Regions from separate parts of the Massilia timonae genome, predicted to be linked through region 1. Evidence: predicted binding sites of a transcription regulator. Region 1 holds the regulator's gene; the other holds the start of a gene.
What was found. The regulator sigma-54, encoded in region 1, starts transcription at its own class of promoters, with help from an activator protein. The targets are predictions, from matches to a motif close to TGGCANGNAANCTGCTTT.

Region 1 (7,059 bases):
CCGAGCAGCACGTCGCGGAACGGCTTGATGTCCTCTTCCACCTGATGCTTATAGGGCGTCTCCGAGATCAGCATGCCGGCGACAAAAGCGCCCAGCGCCAGCGACAGGCCGGCCTGCTCGGTGATCCAGGCCGCGCCCAGGGTCACCAGCAGGAGGTTGAGCATGAACAGCTCTTGCGAGCGGCGCTTGGCGACGACCGTGAACCAGCGCCCCATCAGCTTCTGGCCGAAGAACAGCAGCAGGGCCAGCACCAGCGCCGCCTTGACCGCTTCCACCCCGAGCGTGATCGCCAGGTCTTCCGGATCGCGCGCCAGCGCCGGAATCATGATCAACAACGGCACCACCGCCAGGTCCTGGAACAGCAGGATGCCGACGCTGCGCCGCCCATGCTCGCTCTCGAGTTCCAGCCGTTCGGTGAGCAGCTTGACGACGATGGCGGTCGAAGACATCGCCAGCGCGCCGCCCAGCGCGAAGGCGGCCTGCCAGCCGAGCGCAATGCCGGGCAGGAGCCAGGCCGCCAGCAGGGCGATCCCCATGACGGCCACGATCGTCGACACCACCTGGGCCAGGCCCAGCCCGAACACGATGCGCCGCATCGAGCGCAGTTGGCCAAGCGAGAACTCCAGGCCGATCGAGAACATCAGGAACACGACCCCGAACTCGCCCAGCGCATGGGTGGTGGGACTGTCCTCGGCCAGGGCCAGGGCGTGGGGGCCGATCAGGACGCCGACGGCGAGGTAGCCGAGCATCGGCGGCAGTTGCAGGCTACGAAAAAGCACCACGCCCAGGACGGCGCAGCCCAGCAGGAGGAGGGTGAGTTCAAGACCGGAATGCATTGATGCGATGCTGGGATAAACAGCAAAAGTGTTGATCTTATGGCACTAGCCAGGTGTGGTGCGGCATGCGCTTGTTATCGTTTGTTACGACTGGCAAGTTTTTTGCTTTCCCAATTCGTTTATACTTCCAAAATGAGTGTAACCGATGAAAAAATAATGCCGAAAAGTTTTGACGAGACCCTGGCCCGGCGCGTGTTGGAACTGGGTCGCGAAACGCTGTCGATCGAAGCCGACGCCATCCGCGCCCTGCAGGCGCGCCTGGGCGACGACGACAGCTTCGTGAACGCCGCGCAGCTGATCCTGGGCTGCGACAGCCGCGTGGTCGTGTCCGGGATGGGCAAGTCGGGCCACATCGGCCGCAAGATCGCCGCCACCCTGGCGTCCACCGGCACCCCGGCCTTCTTCATGCACCCGGGCGAGGCCGCGCACGGCGACCTGGGCATGGTCACCAGGAACGACGTGGTGATCGCGATTTCCAACTCGGGCGAATCGTCCGAGATCCTCGACATCCTGCCGGCCGTGAAGCGCCTGGGCGCGCGCGTGATCGCCATGACCGGTAAACCAGCCTCGCGCCTGGCCAAGCTGGCCGACGTGCACCTGAACATCGCGGTGGACAAGGAAGCCTGCCCGCTCAACCTGGCGCCGACCACCAGCACCACCGTCACCCTCGCCATGGGCGATGCGCTGGCCGTGGCGCTGCTGGATGCGCGGGGTTTTCGTGAACAAGACTTCGCGCTGTCGCATCCGGGCGGCGCGCTGGGCCGCCGCCTGCTGACCCATGTGCGCGACGTGATGCGCAGCGGCGACGCGGTGCCGAGCGTGGGCCCCGAAACCTCGCTGGTCGAAGCGCTGCTCGAAGTGACCCGCAAGGGCCTCGGCATGACCGCCATCGTCGACGCCGAAGGCCGTCCGGTCGGCGTGTTCACCGACGGCGACTTGCGCCGCGTGATCGAACGCATGCACGACTTCTCGAACGTCCAGATCCGCGACGTGATGCACGCCAACCCGCGCCGCGTGCGGCCCGAGCAACTGGCGGTCGACGCCGTCGCCGTGATGGAGGAATTCCGCATCAACCAGATGCTGGTGGTCGACGAGGACGACCGCCTGGTCGGCGCGCTGCACATCCACGACCTGACCCGCGCCAAGGTGATCTGATGAGCGACACGTTTATCCCGGCCATCACCCCATTGGCCCATATGGAGCGCGCGGCGCGCGTCAAGGTCATGATCTTCGACGTCGACGGCGTGCTGACCGACGGCAGCCTGACCTACGGCCCGGAAGGCGAAGTCACCAAGACCTTCAACGTGCTCGACGGCCTGGGCATCCAGCTGCTGAACAAGACCGGCGTCCAGACCGCGATCATCAGCGCGCGCCTGTCGCCGATCGTCGTCAAGCGCGCGGCCGATCTCGGCATCTCGCACGTCCACCAGGGCATCCACGACAAGCGCATCGGTTTCGCCAAGCTGTTGGAAGCCACCGGCTTCACGGCGGAGCAGTGCGGCTACATCGGCGACGACGTGATCGACCTGCCGCTGTTCGCGCGCGTCGGCTTCGCCGTCGCGGTGCCGTCCGGCCACCCGGAGGTGCAGCACCGCGCGCACTACGTCACGAAAAACGCCGGCGGGCGCGGCGCGGTGCGCGAGGTGTGCGACCTCGTGATGCGCGCCCAGGGCACCTACGACCAGGCGCTCGCGCCGTACTTCGCCTGAGGCTTTAAAAATGGCTACCGTCGTCATCAACAAGCGCACCGCCCACCGCTGGAATCTCCTGGCGATGATCGTCATCGGCACCTTCTTCGCCTTCGGCAGCTTCTGGCTGCTGCAACTGATGCAGGGGTCCGACATCGACGCCCAGCTGGGCGGACCGCCGGACGAACCGGACTACATCGTCGAGAACTTCTCCTTCGTGCGCATGACCGAGAACGGCCAGCCGAGCTACCTGGTGTCGGGCAAGCGCCTGGAGCATATTCCGCGCGGCGACGTGTCGCACGTCGAGGCGCCGGTGCTGCGCGGCGTCGAGCCGGGCCGCCCGCCGATGACGGTGGTCGCGAAGAACGCGCAGATCCATCACCAGGAGCACCGGGTCGAGCTGATCGGCGACGTCGACCTGCAGCGCCCCAAGACCGCGCAGAGTGAATCGCTGCACGTGCGCACCCAGGCGCTCACCGTGCTGCCGGACGAAGAAATACTGAAGACCGATCTGCCGATCGACATGCAGCTCGGCGCGTCCAGCGTCAAGGGCACCGGCATGGTCGCCAACAATGCGACCATGCAGCTGCACCTGTCCAGCCGCGGCCAGATCGTCTATCCGCCACGCCAGCGCTGATCCTCCAGAAACGCCGCGTGCCAACCAGAGACCCGTATCCACCAACCATGAAAAAACTACTTGTCGCCGCCTTCCTTTCCCTGCTGTCGCTGACCGCGGCCGCCGAACGCGCCGATTCGCTCAAGGAAGCGGTCATCAACTTCGATTCGCTCGACATCGACGAGGTGACCGGCACCCGCATCCTGACCGGCAACGTGGTGCTGACCCGCGGCACCCTGGTGCTCAAGTCCGACCGCGCCCTGGTCAAGGAAAGCCCGGAAGGCTATATGAGCGTGACCCTCACCGCTGCCGGCGGCAAGGTCGCCACTTTCCGCCAGAAGCGTGACGGCGGTCCCGACCTGTGGGTCGACGGCCAGGCCGAGCGCATCGAGTACGACGAGCGGTCGGAACTGGTGCGCCTGTATTCCAACGCCGTCGTGCGCGAACTGGAAGGCGCGCGCATGACCAACCAGATCACCGGCCCCTTCATTTCCTACGACAACCGCAAGGAAGTGGCCACGGTGCGCAACGACGAAAGCGGCAAGAGCGTCGCCGGCGGCGGGCGCGGCACCCTGATCCTGGCGCCCAAGCGCGCACCCGCCGGAGGCGTCCAATGACGGCGATTCCGATGGAGCTGGGCGATCGCAGCACCCTGGTCGTCAAGGGCCTGCAGAAAAGCTATGGCAAGCGCCTGGTGGTGCGCGACGTGTCGCTGCAGGTCGAATGCGGTGAAGTGGTCGGCTTGCTGGGCCCGAACGGCGCCGGCAAGACGACGTCGTTCTACATGATCGTCGGCCTGGTGCCGTCGGACGCCGGCTCGATCGACATCAACGGCACCGACATCACCAGCCTGCCGATCCACCGCCGCGCCGTACTGGGCCTGTCCTACCTGCCGCAAGAGGCTTCGGTGTTCCGCAAGCTGACGGTGGAAGAGAACATCCGCGCCGTGCTCGAGCTGCAGAAGGACAACGGCAAGCCGCTGTCGAAAGACCAGATCAACGAGCGCCTCGACACCCTGCTGGCCGACCTGCAGATCGAGAAGCTGCGCGAGAATCCGGCGCTGTCGCTGTCGGGCGGCGAGCGTCGCCGCGTGGAAATCGCGCGCGCGCTGGCGACCAATCCGCGCTTCGTGCTGCTCGACGAACCGTTCGCCGGCGTCGACCCGATCGCCGTGATCGAGATCCAGCGCATCGTGCGCTTCCTGAAGGAGCGCCGGATCGGTGTTTTGATCACCGACCACAACGTGCGCGAGACGCTCGGCATCTGCGACCGCGCCTACATCATCAACCAGGGCGCGGTGCTTGCCTCCGGCCGTCCTGACGACATCATCGCCGACGAGTCGGTGCGCCGCGTGTACCTGGGTGAACACTTCCGCATGTGAGCGACGCCTAGATGAAACAGTCCCTGCAACTTCGCACTTCGCAGCACCTCGCGCTTACGCCGCAACTGCAGCAGTCGATCCGGTTGCTGCAACTGTCGACGCTAGAGCTGCACCAGGAGATCGAGCAGATACTGGGCGATAACCCCTTGCTCGAGCGGCTCGACGATCCGCTCGACCGATCGGTGCGCCTGCTGGCCGATGGCGCCATCAACAATGCGCCCGCCAATGGCGAAGCGCCGCCGGCGCCCGGCCAGCAGGCCGAGGGCGAGGGTGCGCCGGCGCAGGAGGGCGAGGGGTTCGAGGGCGGCGCCGACAACGATCGCGTCGATGCCGACTGGAGCGACGGCGGCGCGCCATCGTCCGGCGGCGGCGAGGACGAGGACGGCCGCCCGCAACTGGAAGCCTGCGCCATCACGCTGCGCGAACACCTGATGGAACAGGTGCGCGAAGCCATCCTGTCGGCGCGCGACCGTGCGCTGGCCGAGCTGGTGATCGATGCGCTGGACGACAACGGCTACCTGGAAGAGCCGCTCGACGAGATTCACGCCAGGCTGCCCCAAGAACTCGAGATCGAGATCGACGAATTACGCTGCGCGCTGGCGCTGGTGCAGAGCATGGACCCGGTGGGCGTCGGCGCGCGCAGCGCGGCCGAGTGCCTGGCGCTGCAGATCCGGCGCATGCCGGGCGTGCCGCTGGTGACGCGGCGCATGGCCCTGACCATCGTCGAGGGTTACCTGAGCTGGTTCGCCCAGCGCGAGTACAGCAAGCTGAAAAAAGCGCTCGACTGCGACGACGAAGACTTGCGCGAGGTGCAGGCCGTGGTGCGCCAATGCAATCCGCATCCGGGCGCGGCGTTCGCTTCGAACGTGTCGGACTACGTGGTGCCGGACGTGATCGTGCGCCGTTCCAAGAGCGGCTGGGCGGTCACCCTGAACCCGGACGTGATGCCGCGCCTGCGCGTGAACAGCCTGTACGCGAGCCTCCTCAAGCAGGGCAAGAGCGAAGCGCAGATGGGCGCGCAGCTGCAGGAAGCGAAGTGGCTCATCAAGAATATGCGCCAGCGATTCGACACCATCCTGCGCGTGGCGGAGGCGATCGTCGAGCGCCAGCGCAACTTTTTCTCCCATGGCGCGGTTGCCATGCGGCCCCTTGTTTTACGTGAGATAGCTGATACACTAGGCCTACACGAGAGCACAATTTCTCGTGTCACAACGCAGAAATACATGCTGACCCCGCACGGCATGTTTGAGTTGAAGTATTTCTTCGGCAGCCACGTTGCCACCGAGGCGGGAGGCGAAGCATCCTCGACGGCAATCCGTGCGCTCATCGCACAATTGACAGGAGCAGAAGACCCTAGGAACCCATTGTCCGACAGCAAGATCGCGGAGATGCTCGGGGAACAAGGCATGGTCATCGCGCGCCGGACGGTTGCAAAATACCGTGAAGCCCTCAAGATACCCCCTGTAAGCCTCCGCAAGTCCTTGTAACTGCGCCGTCCACACCCGTCGTGCCTTGTCGCGTTGGTGTGGTCCACACGGTGCAACCTTTTCAAAGGAGTGTGTATGAACCTCACAATCAGTGGCCATCATCTCGAAGTAACCCCCGCCATCCGTGAATACGTTCAGAATAAGCTCGAGCGCATCATTCGCCATTTCGACCAGGTGATCGACACCCACGTCTTCCTGGCCGTCGACAACCTCACTGAAAAAGAAAAAAGGCAGAAAGCAGAGATCAACGTCCAGGTGTCGGGCAAGACCCTGCACGTGGCAAGCGTCGCGCAAGACCTGTACGCCGCGATCGACACGCTGATGGATAAGCTGGACAGACAGATCCTGAAACACAAGCAAATGCTGAAGGACCATAGCCGTACCTCGATCAAACGCCTGCCGGAAAACGGCGGCGAAGACGCTGCTGTCGCCTGATCAGGCGCAGGGCTCACACTAGCTAAGGGCGTCTGAGGGGACGCCCTTTTTGCATCCAGCTCCCCGATATGACGCGTTTCGTGTGTTCGGTAAAATGCATGTCTCTCCATTACGGATTACGCCATGACCGACCACGTCCTGACCCGCGTCGCCAACCGCACCGGCATCATCACCCTGGACCGCCCGAAGGCGCTCAATTCGCTGTCGCTCGAGATGGTGCGCGCGCTCACCACTGTGCTGCACGCCTGGCGGCATGACGGGCAGGTCGACGCGGTCGTACTGACCAGCAGCAGCGAGAAGGCCTTGTGCGCGGGCGGCGACATCCGCTTCTTCCATGAGGTCGGCCATGCGACGCCGATGGGCGGCAGCGCGCTGCTCGAGGATTTCTTCACCGAAGAATACGCGCTCAACCACCTGATCCATTTCTACCCAAAGCCCTACATCGCCATCATGGATGGCGTCGTGATGGGCGGCGGCATGGGCATCGCCCAGGGCGGCCCGGATTGCGGCCTGCGCATCGTGACCGAGCGCACGAAGATGGCCATGCCCGAGGTGAACATCGGCCTGTTTCCGGACGTCGGCGGCAGCCACTTCCTGTCGCATGCGCCGGGACAGC
Region 2 (7,059 bases), 4.7 Mb from region 1:
CCGCGCCGCGCGCGTTGTTCGGCTCCCTTGCGCCGTCCGCGGCCGGCCTCGAGCCGGGTCAGGCGCGCCAGCTCGAGCGCGTCGTCGAAGGCCTGGCGGATCGAGGCCGCCGAATACAGGAACACGCCGGTCAGCCCGGCTTCCTCGGACAGGTCGGTGATCAATCCGGCGCCGACGATCACGGCGATGCCCTCGGCCTTGAGCTCGTGCACCGCGGCGCGCGCATCCTCGCGCGTGACGTAGGTGCGCTGGGCCAGGTCGAGGCCGAAGGTGGCGGCGAAGTCGGCCAGTTCCGGCAGCGGCGCCTGGTAGCTGATGACGCCGATCCGGTGCGACACGCGGCGCGCGCGCGCCAGCGCCTTCAGCACGTCGAAGCCGCTGGCCTTGGCCGCCACCACCGGCACCGACACGCGGCCCTTGAGCCAGGCGGCATTCGAGCCGGCCGCGATGACCACGTCACAGTGTTCAAGAGCCAGGCGCTCGCGGATATGTTTCGCAGCCTCGTCAAAACCAAGATGCAGCGGTTCGATCAAAGCTAAGTGGTCGTATTCGACGGTGATGTCGCGGAACAGGTCGGACAGGCGCGAGACGGAGACGGTCCAGATGACCGGCTTGTCGCCAGCCTCCAAAGGGGAGCGAGATGCATTCATGTTTCAAGTCTAGTGCATTTTTCAGCGCCAAGTTTCAATTTGAAACGCCATGACCTAAGCGAACGAGCGGTCAATTACTTCCATGCCGTAAGAATCCGGTAAGGGGCCGGCCGTAGGATGGGTCTCAGCCGCAAAGGCAATACCAGAAAAATCAGGAGACAAAATTGGATCAAGACGTCGTACAAAGGGTCAAGAGCGACCCGAATTACCTCAAGCTCAAAGAGACCCGTTCCAAGTTCGGCTGGACGCTGACCTGGGCCATGATGATCGTGTACTACGGCTTCACGCTGCTGGTCGCCTTCAACAAGGAGTTCATGGGTTCCCGCATCGGTGAAGGCGTCATGACCTGGGGTATTCCTCTGGGCCTGTTCGTCATCGTGTTCACCGTGGTCATCACCGGCATCTACGTGCGCCGCGCCAACCGCGACTACGACGAACTGAGCGACGCCATCAAAGCGAAAGTGGGGGCATGATGAAGCGCTTCCACACCGCAGCCGCAATTGCCCTGCTGGCCGCCGCGGGCATCGCCCAGGCCGCCCCCGACCTCGGCCAGGGCGTCAAGCAAGCCACCAACTGGACCGCCATCATCATGTTCGGCGTGTTCGTGCTGGGCACCCTGTACATCACCAAATGGGCTGCCGCCAAGACCCGTTCGGCATCCGACTTCTATACCGCCGGCGGCGGCATCACCGGCTTCCAGAACGGCCTCGCGATCGCGGGCGACTTCATGTCGGCCGCGTCCTTCCTGGGCATTTCCGCCGCTGTGTTCCTGGACGGCTTCGATGGCCTGATCTATGCGATCGGCTTCCTGGTCGGCTGGCCCGTCATCACCTTCCTGATGGCCGAGCGCCTGCGCAACCTGGGCCGCTTCACCTTCGCCGACGTGGCCTCCTACCGCTTCGCCCAGAAGCCGATCCGCGTGTTCGCGGCTTCCGGCACCCTGGTCGTGGTGGCCTTCTACCTGATCGCGCAGATGGTCGGCGCCGGCCAGCTGATCAAGCTGCTGTTCGGCCTGGACTACTGGATCGCGGTGGTGCTGGTCGGCATCCTGATGATGGTCTATGTGCTGTTCGGCGGCATGACCGCCACCACCTGGGTGCAGATCATCAAGGCCGTGCTGCTGCTGTCGGGCGCCTCTTTCATGGCGTTCTCGGTGCTGGCGCAATACAACTTCAGCCCGACCCAACTGTTCCAGAGCGCCACCGAGCTGCACGCCAAGGGCGAAGCGATCATGGGCCCGGGCAGTTTCATCAAGGATCCGATTTCCGCGATTTCCTTCGGCATGGCGCTGATGTTCGGCACCGCCGGCCTGCCGCACATCCTGATGCGCTTCTTCACCGTCCCGAGTGCCAAGGAAGCGCGCAAGTCGGTGCTGTGGGCGACCACCTGGATCGGTTACTTCTACATCCTGACCTTCATCATTGGCTTCGGCGCGATCGTGCTGGTCGGCACCAACCCGGCCTTCAAGGATGCTGCCGGCGCACTGCTGGGCGGTAACAATATGGCGGCGGTCCACCTGGCGCAAGCCGTGGGCGGCGACGTCTTCCTGGGCTTCATCTCGGCCGTGGCCTTCGCCACCATCCTGGCGGTGGTGGCCGGCCTGACCCTGTCGGGCGCCTCGGCGGTCTCGCATGACCTGTACGCCACCGTCATCAAGAAGGGCCAGGCCACCAGCGCCAACGAGCTGAAGGTGTCGAAGATCACCACCATCTGCCTCGGCATCATCGCCGTGCTGCTGGGCATCGCCTTCGAAAAGCAGAACGTCGCCTTCATGGTGTCGCTGGCCTTCGCGATCGCCGCGTCGGCCAACTTCCCTGTGCTGTTCATGTCGGTGCTGTGGAAAGACTGCACCACCCGCGGCGCCACCGTGGGCGGCTTCCTGGGCCTGGCGACCGCGGTCGTGCTGACCCTGCTGTCGAAGTCGGTCTGGGTCGACGTGCTGGGCAACAGCGCCGCGATCTTCCCATATGCCTCGCCGGCGATCTTCTCGATGGCGGTCGGCTTCTTCGGCATCTGGATCTTCTCGATCACCGACAAGGGCCCGCGCGCCCGCATCGACCGCGCCGGCTTCGAGGCGCAGGAAGTGCGCGCCGAGACCGGCATCGGTGCGGCAGGTGCTTCGGCGCACTAAACCGCAGTCGAGTATGTAAAAAAAGGGGGCGGCCTGTGAGGGCCGCCCCCTTTGTTATTTACCCGACGTCGCATCCCACGGCCCGATGCTGAAGGCCGCACCTTCGATGTGGCGGACAGCGGGTTCGCCGGCGAGGTAGCCCTGCAAGCCCGCCATGAATGCCTGGTGGTCGTCGCTGGTTTCGAAGTTCGGAGTGTGATCTTCCAGCGTCTGCCAGCGCACGATCAGTGTGAATTGTTGCGGCAGCTCGATCCCGGGCGCCAGCAAATGGCCTCGATAACCCTTGGCGCGGGTGAGCAGATGAGCGACCTCGGCGAATGCATGTCTGAAGCCGTCGGTGTGTTCAGGCCGAACGAGCAGGGTGGCGATTTCGTAAACCATGATATTCCTTTCGAAGTGAATCAAACGACTCAGACTTGCGCGCTCGTGCGATCGGCCAGTGGCCCCACCGCGATCGCGATCTTGCCCCTGAGGCCGTTGTCACGGCTTTCCAGCCGCGCATGGGCAAGCGGGATGTCGGCCAGCGAATAGACGGCGCCGACGTGGGGTTTCAGCTGGCCGCGTTCGATCAGGGCGCTCAGTTCGTCGAGCTTGCCGCGGTTCTGGCGGGTGAAGACGAAGTGGTAGCTCGCGTTCTTGCCCCAGGCCTGGATCAGGTTCTGCGGCTGCGCGATGTCCACGATCGAGACCACGCGACCGAGTTGCGCCAGCACGTCCGGGCTGCGCGTCAGGGTGTCGCCGCCGATGGTGTCGAACACCACGTCGACGCCATGGCCGCCGGTCTCGCGCCCGATGGCCTCGACGTAATCTTCTTTCGTGTAGTCGATGACCACATCGGCGCCGAGGGAACGTGCGAACTCGAAATTCTCTTCCTTCACCGTGGTGAACACCCGCGCGCCTATGGCCTTGGCGACCTGGATCACGACGTGGCCCACGCCTCCCGCGCCGCCGTGGATCAGGATGCTTTCACCGGCTTTCAGTTGTGCACGGACGGCGAGCGCTTCCCAGGCGGTGCCGCCAACGAGGGTCAGGCTGGCAGCTTCGAGATGGGTCAGCGATGCGGGCTTCCTGCCGACGATGTTTTCCGAGGCAACGTGGTATTCGGCATAGCTCCCGGGGCCGTCGAAGATTTGCGGGGTGTACCAGACTTCGTCGCCTGGTGCGAACGCGGTCACGCCCGGTCCGACTGCCTCGACCACGCCCGAGACATCGTGGCCGGTGATGCCCGGCAGCGGCACCAGGTCGGCATAGTCGCCGCGGCGCACCTGGTAATCCAGCGGATTGATGGAGGTGGCCTGCACCCGCACCAGCACCTGGCCGGCTTGCGGTATCGGTTTCGGCACGTCGCGCAGTTCAAACGATTCCGGGCCGCCAAAAGAAGTGAGCACTTGAGCTTTCATGATTGTTCCTCGTTTCGTTAAAAAGGGATATCGGGAATTATCGATATGCACTGGCAAAAAAATTTACAGCTCTTTTCCGATGATCTCGGCGAGGGCGCTGATGGTGGCCTCGTTCCTCTTGTAGTACGTCCACTGCCCGATACGCCGCACCTCGACCAGGCCAGCGCGCTGCAGCGTTGCAAGGTAGTCGGACACGGTCGACTGCGACAGGCCGACGCCTTCCTGGATACTGCTCACGCACACGCCGACCGTGTGCACGTCGCCCTCGTCTTGCGGAGGGAAATGCTTTTCCGGGTCCTTCAATCCTTTCAGGATGTCGAGACGGGTACGGTTGGAGAGGGCTTTGAAGATGTCGAGCAGTTCCATGAGGCCAGTATATCGGGATATCCCGATATGTCAAGACGCTGGCGGCATTGTCAAGCTGGACCCGACGGTTTCAAATGTTGCATCTCATCGTTTCAATATGAAACGAAATGGAGGCCGGCGTACGATGGACATGCCGGGCCCGCGCGCGTGACTTGGCGCTAAGTGTTTGAAAAAAATGGAAACTGCCTGCAAAACGGGGATAGGCATCGGGCTGGCACGCACTTTGCAATATCAGCATCGACATCCACCGCATCTGAAAGGACACCGCATGACCAAGCTCTCCGCCGGCGCCGCATTCCGCAAGGCAATGCAGGAAGAATCCCCATTGCAAGTGGTCGGCGCAATCAACGCCAACCACGCCCTGCTGGCCAAGCGCGCCGGCTTCAAGGCGATCTACCTGTCGGGCGGCGGCGTGGCGGCGGGTTCGCTGGGCTTGCCCGACCTCGGCATCTCGAACCTGGACGACGTCCTGATCGACGTGCGCCGCATCACCGACGTGTGCGACCTGCCGCTGCTGGTCGATGTCGACACCGGCTTCGGCGCATCGGCCTTCAACGTCGCGCGCACCGTGCGCACGCTGGCCAAGGCCGGCGCCGCCGCCTGCCACATCGAAGACCAGGTCGGCGCCAAGCGCTGCGGCCACCGTCCGGGCAAGGAAATCGTCAGCAAGGACGAGATGGTCGACCGCATCAAGGCCGCCGCCGACGCCCGTCCGTACGACGAGTTCGTGATCATGGCGCGCACCGATGCGCTGGCGGTGGAAGGACTGGACGCCGCCATCGAACGCGCCGTGGCTTGCGTGGAAGCCGGCGCCGACATGATCTTCCCCGAGGCGATGACGAGCCTCGAGATGTATAAACGGTTCGCCGATGCGGTCAAGGTGCCGGTGCTGGCCAATATCACCGAGTTCGGCGCGACCCCGCTGTTCAGCGTTGATGAGCTCAAAAGTGCCGGCGTCGGCCTGGTGCTGTATCCGCTGTCGGCCTTCCGCGCGATGAACAAGGCGGCCGAAAACGTGTATACCGCGATCCGCCGCGACGGCACCCAGCAGAACGTGCTCGACACCATGCAGACGCGCGCCGAACTGTATGACCGCATCGACTACCATAGCTATGAACAGAAGCTCGACGCGCTGTTCGCCCAGAACAAAGCGAAATAAGGAGAACAGAGGATGACGACCCACAATAACGAGACCCCGACCTTCAAACCGAAGAAATCCGTGGCCCTGTCCGGCGTCGCCGCCGGCAATACCGCGCTGTGCTCGGTCGGCAAATCGGGCAACGACCTGCACTACCGCGGCTACGACATCCTGGACGTGGCCGACGCCTGCGAATTCGAGGAAATCGCCTACCTGCTGGTGCACGGCAAGCTGCCGAACGAGGCCGAGCTGCGCGGTTATAAAGCCAAGCTGCGTTCGTTGCGCGGGCTGCCTGCCGCCGTCAAGAGCGCGCTGGAGGCAGTGCCGGCCGGCGCGCATCCGATGGACGTGATGCGCACCGGCGTGTCGGTGCTGGGCTGCACCTTGCCGGAGAAGGACGACCACAATATCGCCGGCGCACGCGACATCGCAGACCGCCTGATGGCCTCGTTCGGCTCGATGCTGCTGTACTGGTACCACTACAGCCACAATGGCAAGCGCATCGACGTGGAAACCGACGACGATTCGATCGGCGGCCACTTCCTGCACCTGCTGCACGGCTTCAAGCCGAGCGCATCCTGGGTGCAGGCGATGCACACCTCGCTGATCCTGTACGCCGAGCACGAATTCAATGCCTCGACCTTCACCGCGCGCGTGATCGCCGGCACCGGTTCCGACATGCACTCCGCCATCACCGGCGCCATCGGCGCGCTGCGCGGGCCGAAGCATGGCGGCGCCAACGAAGTGGCGCTCGACATCCAGAAGCGTTATGAAAACGCCGACGAAGCCGAGGCCGACATCCGCAACCGCGTGGCCAACAAGGAAGTCGTGATCGGCTTCGGCCACCCGGTATACACGATCTCGGACCCGCGCAACAAGGTGATCAAGGAAGTGGCGCGCGCGCTGTCTTCCGAGGCTGGCTCGATGAAGATGTTCGACATCGCCGAGCGCCTCGAGTCGGTCATGTGGGAGGTGAAAAAGATGTTCCCGAACCTCGACTGGTTCTCGGCCGTGTCGTACCACATGATGGGCGTGCCGACCGCCATGTTCACGCCGCTGTTCGTCATCTCGCGCACCTCGGGCTGGGCCGCCCACGTCATCGAGCAGCGCATCGACAACAAGATCATCCGCCCGAGCGCGAACTACGTCGGTCCGGAAGACCTGGCGTTCGTGCCGCTGGCCGAGCGCAAATAAAGAGCATCGCCATGAATTCGAATCACCTGAAACCCCTGCCGGGCACCGACCTGGAGTATTTCGACACGCGCGCCGCGGTCGACGCCATCCAGCCCGGCGCCTACGACACCTTGCCGTACACCTCGCGCGTGCTGGCCGAGAACCTCGTGCGCCGCTGCGAGCCGGCCTGCATGACCGATG

Region 2: the regulator sigma-54 is predicted to act here: its motif matches at 4,760-4,777, upstream of prpB (methylisocitrate lyase).

Annotation. Positions count from the first base shown of each region.
Region 1 covers NZ_JRYB01000001.1:1,140,157-1,147,215, reverse strand. Annotated here, with positions in the region: gene LO55_RS05065 (monovalent cation:proton antiporter family protein) at 1-836, opposite strand, end outside; gene LO55_RS05060 (KpsF/GutQ family sugar-phosphate isomerase) at 993-1,991, shown strand; gene LO55_RS05055 (KdsC family phosphatase) at 1,991-2,545, shown strand; gene lptC (LPS export ABC transporter periplasmic protein LptC) at 2,556-3,161, shown strand; gene lptA (lipopolysaccharide transport periplasmic protein LptA) at 3,209-3,757, shown strand; gene lptB (LPS export ABC transporter ATP-binding protein) at 3,769-4,521, shown strand; gene LO55_RS05035 (RNA polymerase factor sigma-54) at 4,533-6,008, shown strand; gene hpf (ribosome hibernation-promoting factor, HPF/YfiA family) at 6,084-6,443, shown strand; gene LO55_RS05025 (enoyl-CoA hydratase/isomerase family protein) at 6,567-7,059, shown strand, end outside.
Region 2 covers NZ_JRYB01000001.1:5,844,213-5,851,271, reverse strand. Annotated here, with positions in the region: gene prpR (propionate catabolism operon regulatory protein PrpR) at 1-650, opposite strand, end outside; gene LO55_RS25085 (DUF485 domain-containing protein) at 815-1,123, shown strand; gene LO55_RS25080 (cation acetate symporter) at 1,123-2,781, shown strand; gene LO55_RS25075 (antibiotic biosynthesis monooxygenase family protein) at 2,836-3,162, opposite strand; gene LO55_RS25070 (zinc-dependent alcohol dehydrogenase family protein) at 3,192-4,181, opposite strand; gene LO55_RS25065 (ArsR/SmtB family transcription factor) at 4,245-4,547, opposite strand; gene prpB (methylisocitrate lyase) at 4,816-5,706, shown strand; gene prpC (bifunctional 2-methylcitrate synthase/citrate synthase) at 5,719-6,879, shown strand; gene acnD (Fe/S-dependent 2-methylisocitrate dehydratase AcnD) at 6,891-7,059, shown strand, end outside.